DNA from 2 places in the Quadrisphaera sp. GCM10027208 genome. Region 1 is predicted to be linked to the other one. Evidence: predicted binding sites of a transcription regulator. Region 1 holds the regulator's gene; the other holds the start of a gene.
What was found. The regulator LexA, encoded in region 1, represses DNA repair genes until DNA is damaged. The targets are predictions, from matches to a motif close to TCGAACANNTGTTCGA.
Positions count from the first base shown of each region.

Region 2: a site for LexA is predicted at 2,707-2,722, ahead of ACFP6A_RS11870 (alpha-ketoglutarate-dependent dioxygenase AlkB). Genes of this name have one in related genera too.

Region 1 is NZ_JBHSRC010000005.1:82,827-89,834, reverse strand. It holds gene ACFP6A_RS09760 (D-alanyl-D-alanine carboxypeptidase family protein) at 1-657, shown strand, start outside; gene ACFP6A_RS09755 (LysM peptidoglycan-binding domain-containing protein) at 1,489-1,908, opposite strand; gene lexA (transcriptional repressor LexA) at 2,299-3,039, shown strand; gene ACFP6A_RS09745 (TraR/DksA family transcriptional regulator) at 3,060-3,431, opposite strand; gene ACFP6A_RS09740 (aminotransferase class V-fold PLP-dependent enzyme) at 3,428-4,507, opposite strand; gene ACFP6A_RS09735 (ATP-dependent DNA helicase) at 4,557-6,614, opposite strand; gene hflX (GTPase HflX) at 6,689-7,008, opposite strand, start outside.
Region 2 is NZ_JBHSRC010000007.1:59,657-66,664, reverse strand. It holds gene uvrB (excinuclease ABC subunit UvrB) at 1-1,087, opposite strand, end outside; gene coaE (dephospho-CoA kinase) at 1,091-2,023, opposite strand; gene ACFP6A_RS11870 (alpha-ketoglutarate-dependent dioxygenase AlkB) at 2,048-2,686, opposite strand; gene ACFP6A_RS11865 (class I adenylate-forming enzyme family protein) at 2,836-4,269, shown strand; gene rpsA (30S ribosomal protein S1) at 4,372-5,868, opposite strand; gene ACFP6A_RS11855 (class I SAM-dependent methyltransferase) at 6,011-6,841, shown strand; gene polA (DNA polymerase I) at 6,887-7,008, opposite strand, start outside.

The sequences.
Region 1 (7,008 bases):
AAGGAGGACGCCGACCGGCTGGTCGCCGCCCACGAAGCGGAGCTGAGCCGGCTGCGGGGGCTGCTGCTGTCCAGCGAGACGGCCGTGGCGACGGCGGACGCCGAGGCCGAGCGGCTTGCCGAGGCCCGTCGTCAGGTGCTCGCCGGGACGACCAGGTCAGCCCCGCCGTCCAACCTCGACGGCCTGGACGTCGGGACCCTCGGCGGCGGCGGCAACGCCGTGACCGGGCGGACCGGTGCCTGCACGAGCCAGGGCGTCGAGCGGTTCCCCAACGGGCAGATCCCGCGCTCGGCGCTGTGCCCGCTGTGGGGCGCCCCGGGGCACCTGCTGCGCGCGGACGCCGCCTACGCCTTCGACCGACTGGCGGAGGCGTACGCCTCGACGTTCGCCGAGCCGATCTGCGTCACGGACTCCTACCGCACACTGCAGTCACAGGTCCGGCTGCGCGAGCAGAAGCCGGCCCTGGCGGCTCGGCCAGGCACCAGCAACCACGGCTGGGGCACGGCCGTCGACCTGTGCGGCGGCATCGACCGGTTCGGCACGCCCGAGCACCGGTGGATGCAGCTCAACGCCCCGCGCTTCGGCTGGTTCAACCCCGGGTGGGCACAGCAGGACGGCAGCAAGCCCGAGCCCTGGCACTGGGAGCTCGGCGCCTGACCCCTTCACCCCCTCGGTGATCATGCAATCCCGCCACCCCGAACGCCGCCCCCTCGATGATCATGCAATCCCGCCACCCCCGCACGCCGCCCCCTCGGTGATCATGCAATCCCGCCACCCCCGACGCCGCCCCCTCGGTGATCATGCAATCCCGCCACCCCGTACGGCCCACGTCCACTCACAAAGTGCTGGGTTGCTGGCGCAACACACCGCAAAAACCATGGTGAATCCAGCATTTTGTAACCGCCCGCAGCACCCGTAGCAATGCATTCAATCGCCCGACGCCGCGACATCTCCCCTTTCGTGATCATGCAATCCCGCCACCTTGCAGAAGGCAGCCAGCAGCGGCTAGACCGTATCCCACCTCGCGACGTTGCATGTAGGCCGAACTCCGCGGAGAGGGCCAGGACGGCCCGGTTCGCTCTGGAGGCTCGTCGCAGGACGGGCCCGGGATCGCCGTGCCCGCCTCTTCCAGATGGCGCAGTGCATGGTCACCACAAGGAGGGCCGAATCACAGGCGTCATGCCGCTTGAAAGGCCGACGCCAGAACCAAACAGGCACTCTTTCCACAGTCTGCCACAGAGTTCTGAATCAGTCAGAACTTCCCCGCGTAACGCCACTCTGCGCGGGCGATGCGTGAAGAGGTGGCGGGATTGCATGATCGCCGAAGGGGCAGCGTCCGGGGGTGTGACCAGGGTGGCGGGATTGCATGATCACCGAGGAGGGCGGCGTCCGGGGTGGCGGGATTGCATGATCACCGAGGGGGCGGCGTCCGGGGTGGCGGGATTGCATGATCACGAAGAGAGTGGTGCCGACCTGAGCACGGAGGGATTAGGGGGTGGCTGGGACGAGGAGCTCCTGGCCGACGTTCACCGCCGAGGTGCTCAGGCCGTTGAGAGTCCTGATCTCGACGATCACGTCGCGGACGTCCTCTCCTGGCGCGGCGACGCCGGAGGCGATGCCCCACAGCGTGTCGCCCGGCAGGACCACGACCGTGTCCATCGGCGGCGGGGCGGCGTCCGGACCGGCGAGAGCCTGCCCTGCGGCACCCAGCCCGGCGACGGCGAGGACCGCCGACAGGACCAGCATCAGGGTGAGTCGCCCGCGCCGGGTGATCCGCAGCGGCACGGCCGGTCCACCGGCTACGGCAGCCGGCGCCTGCCGCACCGGCAGGGGAACGACGTCGGCGGGCCGGTGCGACCGCGCACGGCGAACCGGGACCAGGCGGTGGTCGATCGTGACTGCGCTCATCAGGTACCTCCAGGGCGTTCCGTGACGTAGGGCCCGAACGTGTGTTCGATCGAACGCCTGTCCGATGTCTAGCACTCGGGAGCGACTGTGTCCACCGCTCCCGGCGCAGCCATCGGCCGGCCGCTCGCTTCCCACCTGGACGTCACTCCAGCACCGGGCACCGACAACGCCTCTACCCAGCGGTCTCGCCAGCACACCGCCGAGCAGCACTGACATCGCGACGACACGCTCGAACAGGTGTTTGAAACCGTCGGTGCCCCGGTCTAGCGTGTCGATCACCGGCGGCCGGCCAGCGCAGCGGCAGGACGGCAGAACCGGTCGAACAGAGCCAGCAGCACGACAGAGCCAGCAGCACGACAGAGCCAGCAGCACAACAGGGACGGAGCGGACGTGGCCACAGCGAAGGACCATCCCGGCACGACGGACGGCGCGACGGTGCACGAGCTGCCGGACCAGCCCGCCGGCGGGGACGGCCTCACGGCCCGGCAGCGCACGATCCTGGAGAGCATCCGCCACGCCGTGGAGACCCGCGGCTACCCGCCGAGCATGCGGGAGATCGGTCAGGCGGTGGGGCTGACGAGCCCGAGCAGCGTCGCGCACCAGCTCGCCGCCCTGGAGCGCAAGGGCTACCTGCGACGGGACCCGAACCGGCCGCGGGCCATCGAGGTGGTCACGCCGGGACGGGGCGCTCGCGCCACCGCCGAGTCCGAACTGCCCCCGGACGTCGACGAGACAGGTGTCGGGGACGCGCGGCCGGCGGCGTCGTACGTCCCGGTGGTCGGCCGGATCGCCGCCGGCGGGCCGATCCTCGCCGAGCAGGCGGTCGAGGACGTCTTCCCTTTGCCCCGTCAGCTCGTGGGTGACGGGCAGCTCTTCCTGCTCAAGGTGTCCGGTGACTCGATGATCGACGCCGCCATCTGCGACGGCGACTGGGTCGTCGTCCGGCAGCAGCCGGTCGCCGAGAACGGTGAGATCGTCGCCGCGATGATCGACGGCGAGGCGACGGTGAAGACGTTCAAGCGACGCGACGGTCACGTCTGGCTGCTGCCGCACAACCCGGCCTACGAGCCGATCCCCGGCGACGAGGCCACCGTGCTCGGCCGGGTCGTCGCGGTGCTGCGCAGCGTCTAACCGGCGGTGCTGCGCAGCGTCTAACCGGCACAGTCGATGCACACCCGCGCGGTGGGCCGGGCCGCCAACCGCTCCGCGGCCACCGGTCGTCCGCACCGCTCACACACCCCGTAGCGGCCGGCGTCCAGCCGTTGCACGGCCGCCTCGATCTCGGCGAGCTGCTGGCGTGCCTGCTCGCGCAGCGCCTGCAGCTGGGCTCGACCGACCGCGAGCCCGCCGGAGCCGTCCGGGTCGTGCTCGTCGTCGGTCGCCACCTCGGCAGCGGACTCCTCGAGTCGGCGGAGCTCCGCGTCCAGGGAGTTGACCCGGTCGCGTGTCGCGACGCGTTCAGCGTCCAGCCGCCGGCGCGGGTCCGCGTCCAGCCGCCGGCGCGGGTCGGCCTCCCCGCTCACGCGGGGGTGGCGAGGGCGTCGAGCACCAGCCGTACGTCGTCCTCGTCGTTCCACAGGTGGAAGGCGATCCGCACACTGCCCGCCCGGGCCGCGACGACCGCCCCGGCCCGTTCCAACCTGGCCTGCCGGTCGCCGTCCGGGTCCGGCAGGGACACGACCGCGCGCCCGGCCGGGGCGAGACCCAGCCCCTCTCGGAGCCGGTCGGCGAGCGCAGCGTCGTAAGCGCGCACCTCGGCCGGGTCCAGCGCGGCGAACAGCCGCAGCGCGGGCACCGTGCCGACCCAGGACAGCCACGCCGGGGACACGTCGAAGCGCCGGGCGTCCTGGGCCAGCCGCATCCGCGGTCCGTAGATGGAGTCCCACACGTCGTCACCGGCGTACCACCCGGCCGAGGTGGGTCGCAGCCACCCTGCCGCACGCTCGCTGATCGTCGCGAACGCCGACCCGCGTGGGCTGCACAGCCACTTGTACGCCGAGCAGATGGTGACGTCGAAGCGTGAGGCGTCCACGGGCATCCACCCCACCGCCTGGGTGAGGTCGCACAGGGTGGCCGCGCCGGCCTCGTCGGCCGCCTCGGCCACGGCGTCCCCGTCGACCACGGTGCCGCACGCCGACATCGCCAGCGAGAAGGCGACGAGGTCGGTGCTGGGACGCACCTCCTCGGCCAGGCGCTCCAGCGGGACGTGCCGGACGGTCACTCCGCGGTCGGCGTGGACCAGGAACGGGAAGATCACCGAGGTGAAGTCGCCGTCGACGCAGAGCACCTCGGCGCCGTCGGGCAGTGAGCTCGCAACCAGGCCGGCGAGCACGGACACCTGTGAGCCGACCGCGACCCTGGCGGGGTCGACGCCGACCAGCCCGGCGTACAGCCGGCGGGACTCCGCGACCGCGACGTCGTAGCGGCCGGGGGTGGCCCGGCCCCGGCGCCACTCGTCGAGCGCGTCCTGGAGCGCGGCGAGCACGCCTGTCGTCGGCAGGCCCATCGAGGCCGCGTTGAGGTAGCCGGGCACGGGCTCGAACTGCGCCCGGGCGTCCGCGACGCTCATCGGCACCGTCTGCTCAGCAGAAGTCGTCACACGGGTCAGCGTGCCGTGCCCGCCGCTGACGCCGCCAGCGGGGGGTGTCTCAGCCGCCGGCCGCCAGGGCCCGGGCGACGGGTTCGGCGACCGGCCACGGCTGCCCCGCGGCGGCGTCGATGCGGCGCAGCGCGTCCAGCACGGTGGCGCGGTCGGTCGTGCGCCACAGCGGCGGCAGCGACCGGGCCAGGAACGTGCCGTAGCGGGCGGTGGCCAGCCGGGAGTCGAGCACCGCGACCACGCCGCGGTCCTCGGCGGAGCGGATCAGCCGGCCGGCTCCCTGGGCCAGCCGCAGCGCGGCGTGGGTGGCGGCGACGGCCATGAAGCCGTTGCCCCCGGCGCGTGACACGGCCTCCTGCCGGGCGGAGGACAGCGGGTCGTCCGGTCGCGGGAACGGGATCCGGTCGATGACGACGAGCTGGCTGGCCGGCCCCGGCACGTCGACGCCCTGCCACAGCGACAACGTGCCGAACAGGCAGGTCGCCGGGTCTGCGGCGAACTGGCGGACGAGGGTGGCCGTCGTGTCGTCCCCCTGGCACAGCACCGGGACGTCGAGCCGGGCACGCAGCGCCTCGGCAGCGGCCTCGGCGGCGCGCCGGGAGGAGAACAGCCCGAGGGTGCGCCCGCCGGCGGCCTCGACGAGCTGGGCGAGCTCGTCCATGGCGGCGTCCGGGGTGCCGCTCCGGGTCGGCGGCGCCAGGTGCCGGGCGACGTAGAGGATGCCCTGGCGGGGGTAGTCGAACGGGCTGCCGACGTCCAGGCCGCGCCAGTCGGGGGCGTCGTCCCCGAGCAGGCCGACCGAGCCGGCCGCGGCGTCGAAGGTGCCGCCGAGCGACAGCGTGGCCGAGGTGAGGACGACGGTGCGCTCGTCGAACAGCTGCTCCCGCAGCGTCTCGGCGACCGACAGCGGCGCCACGTGCAGCGCCCGGCGCACCAGGGAGAAGCCGTCGTCGCGCACCGACAGCCAGGCGACGTCGTCCTCGGTGAGGGCGGCGAGCCGTTCGGCGACGTCGAAGACCTCCAGGACGGCGGACCGGGCGACCTGGCGGCCGCCGTCCCCCGTCTGGTCGTCCCCGCCGGCGGGCCGGTCGCCGTCCTTGAGCTGGGAGAGCACGTCGCGTGCGGCGTCCCGCAGGGAGACGACGGTGGCGAGCAGCGCCTCCGGCAGCCCGCTGGCGAACCGTCCCTCCGGGACGCCGTCGAGGACGGCGTCGAGGTCCTCACCGGCGACCTCGAGGCGCTGGGTGTCGGCGTCGCCGTGCCGCCGGGCACGGGTGGCAGCGGCCGACACCATGCCGGCGGTCAGCTGGCCGGAGACGACGGAGGTGACCCGGTCGGCCAGCTCGTGCCCCTCGTCGACGACGACCACGTCGTGCTCGGGCAGCAGCTGGCCGCCCTCCATCGCGTCGATGGCGAGGAAGGCGTGGTTGGTGACGACGACGTCGACGTGCCGGGCGCGCTCGCGCGCCCGTTCGACGAAGCACTCGGCGGCCTGCGGGCACCGCTGCGCGCCGAGGCACTCCGCGGCGGTGACGGACACCTGACGCCAGGCGCGCTCGGTCACCCCGGGGACGAGCTCGTCACGGTCGCCGCTGTCGGTGCCCTCGGCCCACTCCCGCAGCCGGACGACGTCGCGCCCCAGCCGGGACGTCGCACCAGCACCGGTGCCAGCACCGGTGCCGGCGCCGGCGTCCGGGACCGAGAAGAGGACGGCGTCGTCGTCCACCGGGAAGCCGCCGACGAGCTTGTGCCGGCAGACGTAGTGGGAGCGGCCCTTGACGAGCTGGTAGGTGGGCCGGCGACCGAGCGGACCGGCCAGGGCGTCGGCGAGGCGGGGCAGGTCCCGGTCGACGATCTGGGCCTGCAGCGCCAGGGTGGCCGTCGAGACGACCACCGGCCGGCCGGTGGCCACCGCGTGCCGGACGAGCGGCACGAGGTAGCCGAGCGACTTGCCGGTGCCGGTCCCGGCCTGGACGAGCAGGTGCTGACCGGAGTCGATCGCCTGCGCCACCGCGTCGACCATCCGCTGCTGGCCCTCGCGGGGGACGCCGCCGAGGGCGGCGACCGCGGTCCGCAGCAGGTCGCCGGGCGGCGGCAGGTCGGTCACCGCGACAGCGTAGGCCGACGCGGTGACACCGCCGAGCGCCGTGCACAGCCGCCCAGCCGCTTCCTGGCGCGACCTCACACGGCGGCGGTGCGGAACTCCCCCAGGTCGGCCGCGACGTCCTGGCGGACCCTGGCGCGCAGCCAGGTGCCCTCGGCCCGGTGCTCGCTGGCGATGACCTCGCCGGTGGAGTGGACCCGGCTGACGACGTCACCGCGCTCGTACGGGACGAGCAGCTCGACCTCGGTGTCGGGACGGGGCAGGGCCTCGGCGATCACCTCGCGCAGCACCGCCAGCCCCTCCCCGGTACGGGCCGACACGACGACGCTCGTGGGCTCGCGCCGGCGGACCCGGTCGACGACGTCCGGGTCGGCGGCGTCGGCCTTGTTGAGGACGA
Region 2 (7,008 bases), on a different contig from region 1:
TGTCCCCCTCGTACATGGCACCGATCTGTGGCACGGTGACGTGCGACTCGTCGATGACGAGCAGGAAGTCGTCCGGGAAGTAGTCGAGCAGGGTGTTGGGCGCCGTCCCGGGGCCGCGGCCGTCGATGTGCCGGGAGTAGTTCTCGATCCCGGAGCAGGAGCCGACCTGCCGCATCATCTCGATGTCGTACGTGGTCCGCATGCGCAGCCGCTGGGCCTCGAGCAGCTTGCCCTGCCGCTCAAGCTCGGCGAGCCGCTGCTCGAGCTCGGCCTCGATGCCGGCGATGGCGCGTTCCATCCGCTCGGGGCCGGCGACGTAGTGCGAGGCGGGGAACACGTACATCTCCTGCTCCTCACGCACCACCTCCCCGGTCAGCGGGTTCAGGGTGTACAGCCGGTCCACCTCGTCACCGAAGAACTCGATCCGGACGGCGAGCTCCTCGTACACCGGGATGATCTCGACGGTGTCGCCGCGGACGCGGAACGTGCCGCGGGTGAACGCGAGGTCGTTGCGGGTGTACTGCATCTGCACGAAGCGGCGGAGCAGCTCGTCACGGTCCACCTCCTGCCCGACGTGCAGGCGCGCCATCCGGTCGACGTACTCCTGCGGGGTGCCCAGGCCGTAGATGCAGGAGACCGAGGCGACCACGACGACGTCCCGGCGGGTCAGCAGCGAGTTCGTCGCGGAGTGCCGCAGCCGCTCCACCTCGTCGTTGATCGAGGAGTCCTTCTCGATGTAGGTGTCCGTCTGCGGGACGTAGGCCTCCGGCTGGTAGTAGTCGTAGTAGGAGACGAAGTACTCGACCGCGTTGTGCGGCAGGAGCTCGCGGAACTCGTTGGCCAGCTGGGCCGCGAGCGTCTTGTTCGGCGCCATGACGAGGGTGGGCCGCTGGACCTTCTCGATCAGCCACGCCGTGGTCGCGGACTTGCCGGTGCCGGTCGCGCCCAGCAGCACGACGTCCTGCTCCCCGGCCTGGATCCGGCGGGTGAGCTCGGCGATCGCGGCGGGCTGGTCCCCGGACGGCTGGAAGTCCGAGACGACGGTGAAGGGTGCCACGCGTCGCTGGAGGTCGGTGCTGGGGCGCATGGGTCAACGGTAAGCCGGGGCACCGGGGAGCCGCGCCAGCAGCACCCGCGCCGGCAGTCCGGGGTCCGCCGAGGCGTGCACCCCCTCGGCCACCGGGGGGAACCCGGCTGCGCGAAGGGCTGCGGCGAGCGCCGCGTCGTCCGGTGAGCCGGCGGCCACGCCGCCGCGGACCACGACGGTCAGCGGGGCGGCGGCGTCCACCCGGACCTCCGCGTCCGGCAGCACCGCTCGCACCGCGTGTGCGACCCGGGCCGCCACCCGGGCACCGGCTCCCGGGTCCGGCCGCTGACCCGTCCCGCCGTCGACCCAGCCGGGCGCGGGGCGCCCGAGGCGGACGTTCTCCTCGTACGGCACCAGCCGTGCGCGCCACAGGTCGTCCACCGCCGCAGCGAGGTCAGCCGGCGTCCCGGAGTTGTCCAGCCACACGTCCGCGGCCGCCCGGCGCTCGTCGTCACTCGCCTGGGCCCGCACCCGTGACCACGCGTCCTCGGCGGTCATCCCCCGGTGCGTCACCAGCCGGCGCACCCGCTCGGCGGCGGGGGCGTGCACGACGACGACGAGGTGGTAGCCGGCGCCCATCCGCTTCTCGACGAGCAGCGGGACGTCGTGGACGACGACGGCGTCCGCGGGCGCCGCCGCCACCTGTTGTGCGGTGAGGGCGGCGATCCGGGGGTGGGTGATGCGCTCGAGGGCGGCCCGGCGGTCGGCGTCGGCGAAGACCACCCGGGCCAGGGCCGCTCGGTCGAGCCCGCCGTCGCCGTCCAGCACCTCGGGGCCGAACTCGGCGACCACCGCCGCCAGCCCCTCGGACCCGGGCGCGAGGACCTCCCGGGCCAGGGCGTCGGCGTCCACGACGACGGCACCCAGCTCGGTGAGCCGTCGGGCGACGGAGGACTTGCCGGCCCCGGTCCCCCCGGTCAGTCCCACTCGCAGCACGCCGGCCAGGGTAGGCCCGGCGGCTCAGCGGACGCCGCGGGGCCGGAGCTGGACGCTGATCCGCGGCCCGACCGGTGACGCCGTCTTGGGGACCGCGTGCTCCCAGGTCCGCTGGCACGACCCGCCCATGACGAGCAGGTCCCCGTGGCCGAGGGCGAAGCCGTGGGTGGCGCCACCGCCTCCGGTCGGGCGGAGCAGCAGCCGCCGCGGCGCCCCGAAGGAGATGATGGCCACCACCGTGTCGCTGGTGCGGCCGCGGCCGATCCGGTCCCCGTGCCAGGCCACGCTGTCCCGGCCGTCGCGGTAGTAGCAGAGGCCGGCGGTGCGCAGCGGCTCCCCCAGCTCGGCGGCGTAGTGCGCCGAGAGCCGGTCCCGCGCCTCGGCCAGAACCGGGGCCGGCAGCGCGGCGCCCTCGCCGTACCAGCACAGCAGCCGGGGCACCTCGACGACCCGGTCGTACATCCGGCGCTGCTCCTCCCGCCACGGCACACCGGTGACGAGGTCGACGAACACGTCGTCGGAGCCGGACACCCAGCCGGGCAGGACGTCGACCCAGGCACCACGGCCGAGCTCGGTGCGGCGCAGGGCGCGCAGGTCACCGAGCACGGGCTCCTCCGAGCTGGCGAGGCCGTCGAGCAACGAGGTCTGCAGCAGGGCCGGCATGACGTGAGCGTACGCCACAGTCGAACGCCTGTTCTAGAACCGGGTGGCGGCATTGCATGATCACCAAGGGGTGTGGCAGCGGGGTGGCGGGATTGCATGATCACGAAGGGGTTGGGGCGCGGGGCCGTGGAGCGTGGCAGCATGCCGGCGTGGAGGTCGGCGTGGGGCTCGGCGTGGAGGTCGGCGACGTGGTGACCGCGGCGCAGGCGGATGCCGTGGCCGGCCATGTCGCCGGCGCCCTGCACGCCGCCGGAGTGCGCCGCGGGGACCGGGTCGCGCTCGTCGTCCCCGGGTCGCCCGCCCTGGTCGCCGTGGCCCTCGCGGCGCTACGGGCCGGGGTCGTGCCGGTGGTGCTCGACCCCGGGACGCCGGCGGACGAGCTGGCCGAGGTGCTGGCGGACGCTGACCCGGCCCTCGTCGTCCGGGACGGGGACGACCTGGCCGGGCTCGTCCGCGCCGGCGAGCACCCGGCCGTGCCGTCGACCGCGTCGCCCCTTCCGCTGTCCCCCGTCCCGCTCGCCCGCCCGATGCACTACACCTCCGGGACCACCGGCCGGCGCAAGGGCGTGTGGAGCGGGGTCCTGACGCAGGACGACGCCCGGCGGCTGTGGGGCGAGGAGATCGAGCAGTGGGGGCTCGGCCCGGCCGACGTGCACCTCGTCGTCTCCCCGCTGCACCACTCGGCGCCGCTGCGGTTCGCCCTCGCCACGCTGCACGCCGGAGGGTCGGTGGTGGTCCCCGGCCGGTTCACCGTGGACGGCTTCCTGCAGGCGTGTCGGCACCACCGGCCCACCACCCTGTTCACCGCGCCCGCCCAGCTGCAACGGCTGCACGAGCGCGCCGTCACCGACCCCGGCCCGGTGCGCGAGGCGCTGCGCGGCTTCCGGCTCGTCGCGCACGCCGGGGCCCCGTGCCCGGACCCGGTGCGGCGCTGGCTGATCGACGTCGTCGGCACCGAGCCGGTGTGGGAGTTCTACGGTGCCACCGAGGGTCAGTTCACCGCCTGCCCGGCGGCGCAGTGGCTGGAGCGACCGGGCACCGTGGGGCGGGCCCGCGCCGGACGGACCCTGTCGGTCGACGCGGACGGCACCATCTGGTGCGCGGTGCCGCCCTGGGCCCGGTTCAGCTACTGGGGCGACCCCGAGCGGACGGCGCAGGCGTGGCGGCACACCCCGGCTGGTCCCGCGTTCACGGTCGGGGACCACGGCCGCCTGGACGCCGACGGGTTCCTCTACCTGACCGGACGACGGGAGGACCTCGTCATCACCGGCGGGGTCAACGTCTACCCGCTCGAGGTGGAGCGGGTGCTGTCTCGGTGTCCCGGCGTCCGGGAGGTGGTCGTCGTCGGCGTGCCGGACGAGCGGTGGGGGCAGCGGCTGGAGGCGGTCGTCGTCCCGACGGACCGGTCCCCCGCCACGGCCGGCGACGTGACCGCGTTCGCCCGCGAGCACCTGCCCCCGGCGCGACGTCCCAAGGACGTCCACGTCCTCGACGAAGGGGACCTGCCCCGGACCTCCAGCGGGAAGGTCCGCCGTCTGGAGCTCGCGGACCGGCTGACCGGTGCCGCGCCGCCGCCCCGGTGACTGGGCCCAAACGGCGACAGAGCCCGGGACAGCGACAGAGCCCGGGACAGCGACAGGGCCCGGCACCTCGCGGTACCGGGCCCCGTCGTGACAGCGGAGGGATCAGCCGTTGCCGGTCAGCTTCTCCCGCAGCGCGGCGAGCGCCTCGTCGGAGGCCAGCGTGCCCTCGTTGGCGGGGGCCGCCGGAGTCGGCCCGGCGCTCGGGGCCGGCGCAGGCGCCGAGCCCTCGGAGGAGTACGAGGTCTTCGTCTCGTTCTGCGCCTCGGCCTCGGCGTTGGCGGCGGCCTCGACCTGCTTCTTGTGGGCCTCCCAGCGGGCGTGGGCCTCGGCGTACTGCCGCTCCCACTCCTCGCGCTGGGTCTCGTACCCCTCGAGCCACTCGTTGGTCTCCGGGTCAAAGCCCTCGGGGTACTTGTAGTTGCCGGCCTCGTCGTACTCCTGCGCCATGCCGTACAGCGACGGGTCGAAGTCCTCGGAGGTCAGGTCGACGCCCTCGTTGGCCTGCTTGAGCGACAGCGAGATCCGGCGACGCTCGAGGTCGATGTCGATGACCTTGACGAAGATCTCGTCGTTCACCTGGACGACCTGCTCGGGGACCTCCACGTGCCGCACCGCCAGCTCGGAGATGTGCACGAGACCCTCGATGCCGTCCTCGACCCGGACGAACGCGCCGAACGGGACGAGCTTGGTGACCTTGCCCGGGACGACCTGGCCGATGGCGTGGGTCCGGGCGAACTGCTGCCACGGGTCCTCCATCGTCGCCTTGAGGGACAGGGAGACCCGCTCACGGTCCATGTCGACGTCGAGGACCTCGACGGTGACCTCCTGGCCGACCTCGACGACCTCGCTCGGGTGGTCGATGTGCTTCCAGGACAGCTCGGACACGTGCACGAGACCGTCGACGCCGCCGAGGTCGACGAACGCCCCGAAGTTGACGATCGACGACACGACGCCGGTGCGGACCTGGCCCTTCTGCAGGGTCTGCAGGAAGTTCTGCCGGACCGCGGACTGGGTCTGCTCGAGCCAGGCCCGGCGGGACAGCACGACGTTGTTGCGGTTCTTGTCCAGCTCGATGATCTTCGCCTCGAGTTCCTGGCCGACGTACGGCTGCAGGTCCCGGACCCGCCGCATCTCGACCAGCGACGCCGGCAGGAAGCCCCGCAGGCCGATGTCGAGGATGAGGCCGCCCTTGACGACCTCGATGACGGTGCCGGTGACGACGCCGTCCTCTTCCTTGATCTTCTCGATCGTGCCCCAGGCCCGCTCGTACTGCGCGCGCTTCTTGGACAGGATGAGACGCCCCTCCTTGTCCTCCTTCTGGAGGACGAGGGCCTCGACCTCGTCGCCGACCTGGACCACCTCGGAGGGGTCCACGTCGTGCTTGATCGACAGCTCGCGGGAGGGGATCACGCCCTCGGTCTTGTACCCGATGTCGAGCAGGACCTCGTCACGGTCGACCTTGACGATCTGGCCGGAGACGATGTCCCCGTCGTTGAAGTACTTGATGGTCGCGTCGATGGCGGCGAGGAAGTCTTCGCTCGAGCCGATGTCGTTGACGGCGACCTGCGGGGTGGTCGACTGCTCGGTGGTGGCGGTCATGTAGTAGGGGCTCCGATACGGACTGGTTGGAAGGGGCAGGGACGGTGCGGGAGGAGGTGCGCAGGAGTAACCCGCGCACACGACACGCGCTCAGTCAGCCTACTGCCGGACCAGGGGCCGGTCAAAAGCCCACACTGGTCCGGTGAGCACTCCCCCGACCGACCTTCCCGCCGCCGGCCGCCTGGCCCGGGCCGGGTACCTGCCGGTGGACCCGGACGCCGCGGGCCGGGGCACCCGCCGCTGGTGGGACGAGCAGTCCGGCGCCTACCTCGCCGAGCACGGCGCGTTCCTCGGGGACGCCCGCCTGCGCTGGGGCCCGGAGGGGCTGGACGAGGACGACGCGGGCCTGCTCGGCGACGTCACCGGCCGCCGGCTGCTCGAGGTCGGCTGCGGAGCGGCTCAGGGCGCCCGCTGGGCCGCGGCCCGTGGTGCGCTGGTGCTCGGTGTCGACGTGTCCGCGGGGATGCTGGCGCGCAGCCGGGAGCTGGACGCCCGGACCGGCGTCGGGGTGCCGGTGGTGCAGGCGGACGCCGGGCGGCTGCCGCTGGCCGACGGGTCCGTCGACGTGGCGTTCTCCGCCTACGGCGCGCTGCCGTTCGTCGCGGACGCCGCCGGCGTCCTCGCCGAGGTGCACCGGGTGCTGCGCCCGGCCGGGCGCTGGGTGTTCTCGGTGACCCACCCCGTCCGGTGGGCGTTCCCCGACGACCCGGGGCCCGCGGGGCTGACCGCCGTCCGCTCGTACTTCGACCGGACGCCGTACGCCGAGGTGGCCGCGGACGGCACCGTGCTGTACGCCGAGTACCACCGGACGCTCGGAGACTGGGTGCGGCTCGTCGTCGGGGCCGGGTTCGACCTCATCGACCTCGTCGAGCCGCCGTGGCCGCCCGGGCACGAGCACGTCTGGGGTGGTTGGAGCCCCACCCGCGGCCGGCTGCTGCCGGGCACGGCCGTCCTGGTCACCGACCGGCGCTGACCAGCCCGGGATCCTGACCACCCCGGGAACGTGACGACCCGGGGGTCAGTGACCGGCCTCGTGCCAGGAGGTGCCGATGCCGACGGACACCTCGAGCGGCACGGACAGGTCCGCGGCGCCCGCCATCTGGCGGCGGACCAGGGCCTCGAGCCGGTCCCGCTCACCGG